One region of the Halalkalibacter kiskunsagensis genome, then DNA from elsewhere that is predicted to be linked to it. Evidence: riboswitches for the same ligand, from Rfam matches in the RefSeq annotation. Region 1 holds a riboswitch; each other region holds the start of a gene.
The links. Region 1 has a riboswitch for lysine ahead of dapA (4-hydroxy-tetrahydrodipicolinate synthase). Riboswitches for the same ligand answer to the same signal wherever they lie in the genome.

Region 1 (2,274 bases):
TTAACGATGTTTCGATTGGTCGTAATATACACATTTGAAAGATCCGTTACTTGTTCAATCTCTTGCTCAACTGAACGACGAAGTTTTCCACGGTCTTGCTCGTTTGACTCTAATCCAATAATAATCTTGTTTCCATCCGACATAACATGAGCGTCATGAATATTTTCTAGCGCTTCAATACGAGTTTCGATTTTTCTAGTGATGTCTGTAGATGCTTGTTGGTGTCGATTATTTTGTATCGTTATTTTCTTGTGTAATCGTGAATCTGAACTATGTGGATATTTATCACGTATTATCCCAGGGCGGTTGTTCAAGATCCTCGGTCCTTGCTGATTAATTCCTTCATGAGGCATACTCAAGTTACGTTTTCCTGTTGTGTACGCCCCCTCACGCATTAGCTGCGGAGCTGGATCTGTTAAGCCTTTTGGTGCATCGTCAGGAACCATCAAATCAGAGAGTGGGCCCTCTAAGTTACGAGCCTGGGCTACTCCAAAACCACTAAATCCTTCGTTCCGATTTGTATTGGCTCCCATTTCTTCTTTTTGAGGTAACGTGCAACCTGTTAAGATAAGTATTCCTATTAGCAGGTAGCCTACATATTTCATTGAAATCCCTCCTATCCCTATTGTGCGATTCTCTTCCTATTTTCAACCTGAAAAAATATAGAAATTCCTCATTTTTTCTGCAGAACTTGTCGATTCTTTTCTGTTTTTTCGCTGAATATGCCTACTTTAACAGAAGCACTTTTCAATATTTTTCTTTTAGTAATAATAAATTTCAAATAAACATCTACTTAGTTCACACATCTGAAGAAGTTCAAATTTCTTATTCTTTATAAAACATTCAAGGCGGAGTGGAAATAAATGTATGTAGCAGTAGAGAAAAAGCGATTACAATTGATGACTCTTGCCAAAAAGTACGGAATGACAGCAGAAATTACCGTTCAATGTAGTCAAGAACTGGACAAACATTTAAACTTACTGCAAGAAATTCATCATAAACCATTGCATTCGTTAAGAACATTTGGTAAGGTAAACACAAATTACGTTATATCTTACTTCATACTTTGAAGTGAGGGTAGAGGTGCAATTACCATTAGTACATTAGCGAAGGAGAATGAGCTCCATCGAAGCTAATTGAAAGGGGTACTTGCCGAAGCTAATAAAGACTCATTATTTATTAGCTGGGACTGTTCTAAATAGGGACAGTACTGTCATATAGCAAACTCGCTATATGGAGGGCTATCTCACACATTGAATTGGTTTTGCTAAAGTGGCTTAACCTAACAACAATGAGTAGAGGCCTCATTGTTGTTTTTTTGTGCCTCCCAGTAGCCCATCTAACCCCATACGTACATGGAAAATTTTATGAATCGAGGGTGAATTGGATGAATTTTGGACGAATAGTAACCGCAATGGTGACACCATTTAATCAACATGGACAACTTGATCTTGTCGCAACAAAGGATTTAGTACAACATCTAATTGCAAATGGAACCGATGCTTTAGTAGTAGCTGGTACGACAGGAGAATCACCTACTCTTTCGACACAAGAGAAACTCCTTCTTTTTAAAACTGTTGTCGAAACTGTAGATGGACAAATTCCTGTTATTGCAGGAACTGGATCAAATAATACAAATGCTTCCATTGAACTGACAAAGCAAGCGGAAGAAATTGGCGTGGATGCGATCATGCTCGTTGTACCTTATTACAATAAGCCATCTCAGGAGGGAATGTTCGCTCATTTCAGTGCCATTGCTAACGAAACCAAATTGCCAGTAATGCTTTATAACATTCCTGGTCGTAGTGCAGTCAATATGAGTGTTGAAACAACGTTACGATTAGCACAAGTTTCAAATATTGTAGCAACAAAAGAGGCAAGTGGAGATTTAGAGGCGATGGCAACAATTATCGAACATGCACCTGAGGGATTCTCTCTATATAGTGGTGACGACAGTTTAACCTTGCCTATTTTAGCAATTGGGGGGACAGGCGTAGTGTCAGTTGCTTCTCATATTGTAGGAAGTGAAATGCAACAAATGGTGCGAAATTACCAATCAGGACAAGTGACTGCTTCGGCTATGCAGCATCGTCAACTTGTTCCAGTTATGAAATCATTATTTATGGCTCCAAACCCAACAGCAGTTAAAGCGGCTCTAGAGATGAAAGGTATCAAGGTCGGTTCAGTTCGTTTGCCTCTTGTTCCATTAACTGCAGAACAACAACAAGAGCTCCAAACAGTTGTACATCCAACGATGAACTTCTTTGTAAGTTA
Region 2 (2,274 bases), on a different contig from region 1:
TTTTCAAAAATGGTTAAAAGTGTTGCGGTGCCTTCCGTTCCTTGAATTCCTGTTGTAATCATAAAAAAGACTGTGCCTACAATGAGCGCAATAATCGGCCATACTAAGTCGCCAACTTTGCCTTTATCACTTGCTTGGATATCTTCTTGAGAACCAGGAATAGCTCCTAGCCCTATATTAAACAATTCGCCTGTTTTCATCGCTCGTTGTTCATGAGCTTTCATCGGTCCAAAATCAAGGTTGAACCATGCAACAGCTAACACAAGCCCAATCGCAACAAGTGCGTAAATATTCATTGGCACCATTAACATGAACGCTTGTAATGCTTCGTACTCGGTCACTGAATGCGTTGCAAAAACCCCCGCAATAATGGCGATAATGTACGCACCCCAACTTGAAATTGGCGCAATGACACACATTGGTGCTGCCGTTGAATCAACTAAATAAGCTAATTTCGCACGTGAAATCCGGTGACGATCTGTTAAAGGGCGACTCACATTCCCAACCGTTAAACTATTAAAGTAGTCATCAATAAAAATGATTAGCCCAAGCACGACCGTTAAGATTTGAGCACCAACACGAGTTTTCACTCGTTGCATTGCCCACTCTCCAAACGCACGACTCCCGCCGGATCGAGTAATGAGTGCAGCCATCATCCCTAATAACAAGAGGAAGAGAATGATAAAGAATTCCCATGTATTTATCGCAAACCCTTCGTCAATAATCGCTCGAGTGACCGATTGGAATGTCACAGATTCTACTTCGTAATCAAAAATGATTCCCATAACAATTCCATAAATATTTGCTGCCGCAGTAAGCGGATTAAAATTGTGTAACATCAACGCTCCAACAATAGCACCTGTCCCAAGTGATACTAAGACACGTCTTGTAACAATAACCATTACAAGCGCTAAAATCGGAGGCACTAAAGATAAAATAGATAATTCCATATAAAATATCCTCCTAAATAATATATACTGGTTCTTTCATAGAATGAGGACTTCTTAAGCACATGCTCACTTTAATAAACTATGCCTACTTCGCATAAGCAATATTACTCATACATAGCTTCAAAACAGAAAAAGACGACAATGGTTAACCCACTATCGCCTTTTAGCCGAGTGAATCCCCATAATCATGGTAGTCCTCCATAACTTGATCACTTCAAGTTATGACAGCCCTGCATTTATTCAATGCAGCTCCAGCAGAAATAGCCTGACATCTACTCCCACTTCGGCGATGGCTCCTTTTTCTTCTCATCAACGTTGTCATCCTCAGAAAAGATACTGATAGCAATCGCGCCTCTACCTCATTGTAAAATGAGGCACCTCTATTTAATTACCAATTATGGATGTTATCATGTTTTATTAGGAAAGGCAATGTTAATTTCCACCACTTGGAGGAAGACCTAGTTCATTATCTTCAGATGATTTTTTTAATTCGGCAGGTAAAATCATCCCCCCTCCACCATCTGAATAATATTCTGGAACTTTTCCTTGGATATTGATAAAGCCAACAGGTATCGTTGTTTTTACTGCTTCAGTATTTGTCGCAAACGGAATAACAATCTTTACATCGACAATGACATCAAAATTAAATGAGATCGTCGTATTATTGATGCCTGTATTTATCGTTTCAGCATTAAGGTCAGTCTTCACATCCCCAATTGCCGAGAAGCGAACCGGAATTTGTGGTCCAAGTTGGGCAAGTAGGGCATTGTTTGTCGCCTGACCGAGAGGAATGCTATAAATAATTCCACCCTCAGTAGTCAGACTTTCATTATTGCCTTCTGAATCAAATGTCACATCGAAAGCTTCTCCTTGTTCGATTGCTTTTAAATGACGCTGAACACGGTTAGTTGCTTCTGATAATATTTTGTTGTAAATTTGAGTATTAAATTGAATCAATTGAATATCATCATTCGCATTTTTTTCAATAAAAAATAAATCTTCCTGGTTTAGATCACTTGCGATTTTCTTCGATACGGCATCATTTATTGCCTTTGTTGCAATCACTCTTGTCTCTGTCGTAGCGATAGACATCAAAGTTGGCCGAATCCCCTTCTCAATAATCCACAACCCTTGTACTGTTAACACAACAAAAATAAGAAAAGATAAAAGTAGCACATAACGAAATGGCAGCGGACCTTTTCGAGATTGGGGTCTATATCTTCTTGGCGCTCTCATGCTGAAAAACCCCCTTCCCCACATTTCTATGCAGGAAGGGGGATAGTTTGACCAAAAAGTTTATGCAAACCTAACTCATATTTCGTGC
Region 3 (2,274 bases), on a different contig from region 1:
TCTTACCTAAAAAACAAACGCAAACCTCGGAGCATTTCTTATCAAGCAAAAATATAGACGAAAAGGCATCGAACCTTTTCGTCTATCTCATTACCAAAAGGGGCTGACAGTTTTGGCATAAGGTTAAACTGTAACAACCTCTCGTACTTCTCCTGCTAATTGAAAATGCTCATGAAGCATTTCCACTGCAAGAACCATGTCTACTTCTTTCACAACAACAGACACTTTTATCTCTGACGTACTCACCATTTTTACGAATACATCATTCTGTGCAAGTACTTCAAACATTTTTGCAGCGACACCAGGGTTAGAGACCATACCTGAACCAATGATTGAAACCTTAGCAAGTCCTTCCTCAAAAGAAACATCGGCAAATTGTAAATTATCTTTTGACTTTTCTAAAACTACAAGTGTCTCCTTTAAGGAGCTTTGTGTAATCGAAAATGAGATGTTTACGTGCTCATCATCATATTGATTTTGAATGATAATATCAACATTCACTTGATTTTCTGATAGCTTCGTAAATAATTTTGGTAATGTATCAATGCGGTTTGGTAAGCCCCTCACTGTCACTTTCGTCACATCATTCTCAAATGCAATACCACGTACGACCAAATTTTGTTCCATTGAAACTTCCTCCTCGATTAACGTACCACAAACTTCTTCCATACTCGATGCCACCATTAGTGGCACTTTATAATTTTTCGCAAATTCCACTGCACGCGGATGCAACACTCCCGCACCAAGGTTCGCCATCTCTAACATTTCATCGTATGAAATAGAGTGTAATTTTCTTGCTTTCTTCACATAACGTGGATCAGTGGTAAATACCCCTGTTACATCTGTATAAATATCACAGCGACTAGCTTTTAATGAAGCAGCTAGAGCGACTGCAGTTGTATCTGAGCCCCCGCGTCCGAGCGTTGTAATTTCACTATTCTCACTTATGCCTTGAAAGCCTGCTACAATAACTACTTTTCCTTTAGCAAGCTCTGCTTCTACTCGTTCATTGTTAATAGATGAAATTCTTGCATTGCCATGACTCGCTTCCGTTACCATGCCAGCTTGCCATCCCGTCAATGAAACAGCTTCAATTCCACACTCATGAAGCGCCATTGTTAATAAAGAGATCGTAACTTGCTCTCCTGTTGAAAGAAGCATATCCATTTCTCTCTTACTCGGGGTGCCGGTAATTTGATTTGCTAATGATACAAGTTCATCCGTTGATTTCCCCATTGCAGATACGACAACAATAAGTTCATGGCCCTCTTTAACAGACTGTTCCACTCTTGATGCCACATGCTTGATTCTCTCTACTGATCCTACTGATGTTCCGCCATATTTCTGTACTATCCTTGCCATTTTCCGCGTCCTCTCCTTATTCCTCACGGGGATAATGGAATGCAAAAAAGCAACAATAAGGAAAACCCCTCACTGTTGCTAGTCATACCAGTCCGGTACCACACTGCTCCCTTGTTCTCTCGTGAGATAGTTCTCCACATACCAATTGGGTGTAGGCATGTGACAGCCCTATGCTTCTTCAACATAGGTCCAGCACAAGAAAGATGAGACTGTTCTTGCACTTCGGCGAATTCCCCTTTCAACTTTCATCAACGGTTCTCATACCTCCGAAAGTGTACTCTTAGTCTTCGCTCCTCTACCAATCACTTCATTTGAAGTGTGGCATATTCAATTGATTTACATTTTAGCAAAGGATTTAAAAACACGCAAGAGAGATTTATAAACAAAAAGGGACGACCTTTCCTTTTTGTTTATAAATCGAAGCAATGTGCGGAGCCGACGTTATCTTTTAAGCCTTTTGAGCGCTTTTCTCAAAAGGCGCACGGCGTGTGGAGCCATTGCCGCAGGTTCGCACTCTTTATGATTAAAGGGACGACCTTTAAGGCCACTAAAAAAGGTTGCTTTTTACCTTTTCAGCGGCCTCCGATTTTTCCCTTTTTGTTATAACTTTTACCCTTTTTCTTTTAACGTCTCAATAATCGTCTCTGCTACTTTTTCTGGAATCGCAAGCTGTGTTAAATCTTCAACCGTCGCTTCTTTTATTTTTTTCACTGATCCAAAGTGTTTTAAAAGCTGACGTTTTCGCTTTTCTCCAACTCCAGGAATATCATCGAGCGCTGATTTGAAAAATGTCTTACTGCGAGTTTGTCGATGAAACGTAATTGCAAATCGGTGCACTTCATCTTGAATTCGTTGCAGCAAATAAAATTCATGACTGTCACGTTTAAGTGGTACGAGTACAGGCGGATCTCC

Region 2: another riboswitch for lysine. It lies ahead of SLH51_RS14990 (Na+/H+ antiporter NhaC family protein); the one in region 1 lies ahead of dapA (4-hydroxy-tetrahydrodipicolinate synthase).
Region 3: another riboswitch for lysine. It lies ahead of SLH51_RS04160 (aspartate kinase); the one in region 1 lies ahead of dapA (4-hydroxy-tetrahydrodipicolinate synthase).

What each region holds. Positions count from the first base shown of each region.
Region 1 covers NZ_JAXBLX010000003.1:104,592-106,865, forward strand. The annotation lists gene SLH51_RS02665 (YhcN/YlaJ family sporulation lipoprotein) at 1-605, opposite strand, end outside; gene SLH51_RS02670 (aspartyl-phosphate phosphatase Spo0E family protein) at 864-1,070, shown strand; lysine riboswitch at 1,071-1,252, shown strand; gene dapA (4-hydroxy-tetrahydrodipicolinate synthase) at 1,388-2,274, shown strand, end outside.
Region 2 covers NZ_JAXBLX010000025.1:11,700-13,973, forward strand. The annotation lists gene SLH51_RS14990 (Na+/H+ antiporter NhaC family protein) at 1-950, opposite strand, end outside; lysine riboswitch at 1,134-1,315, opposite strand; gene yunB (sporulation protein YunB) at 1,383-2,186, opposite strand; gene SLH51_RS15000 (dihydrofolate reductase) at 2,257-2,274, opposite strand, start outside.
Region 3 covers NZ_JAXBLX010000005.1:47,697-49,970, reverse strand. The annotation lists gene SLH51_RS04160 (aspartate kinase) at 124-1,362, opposite strand; lysine riboswitch at 1,482-1,668, opposite strand; gene uvrC (excinuclease ABC subunit UvrC) at 1,972-2,274, opposite strand, start outside.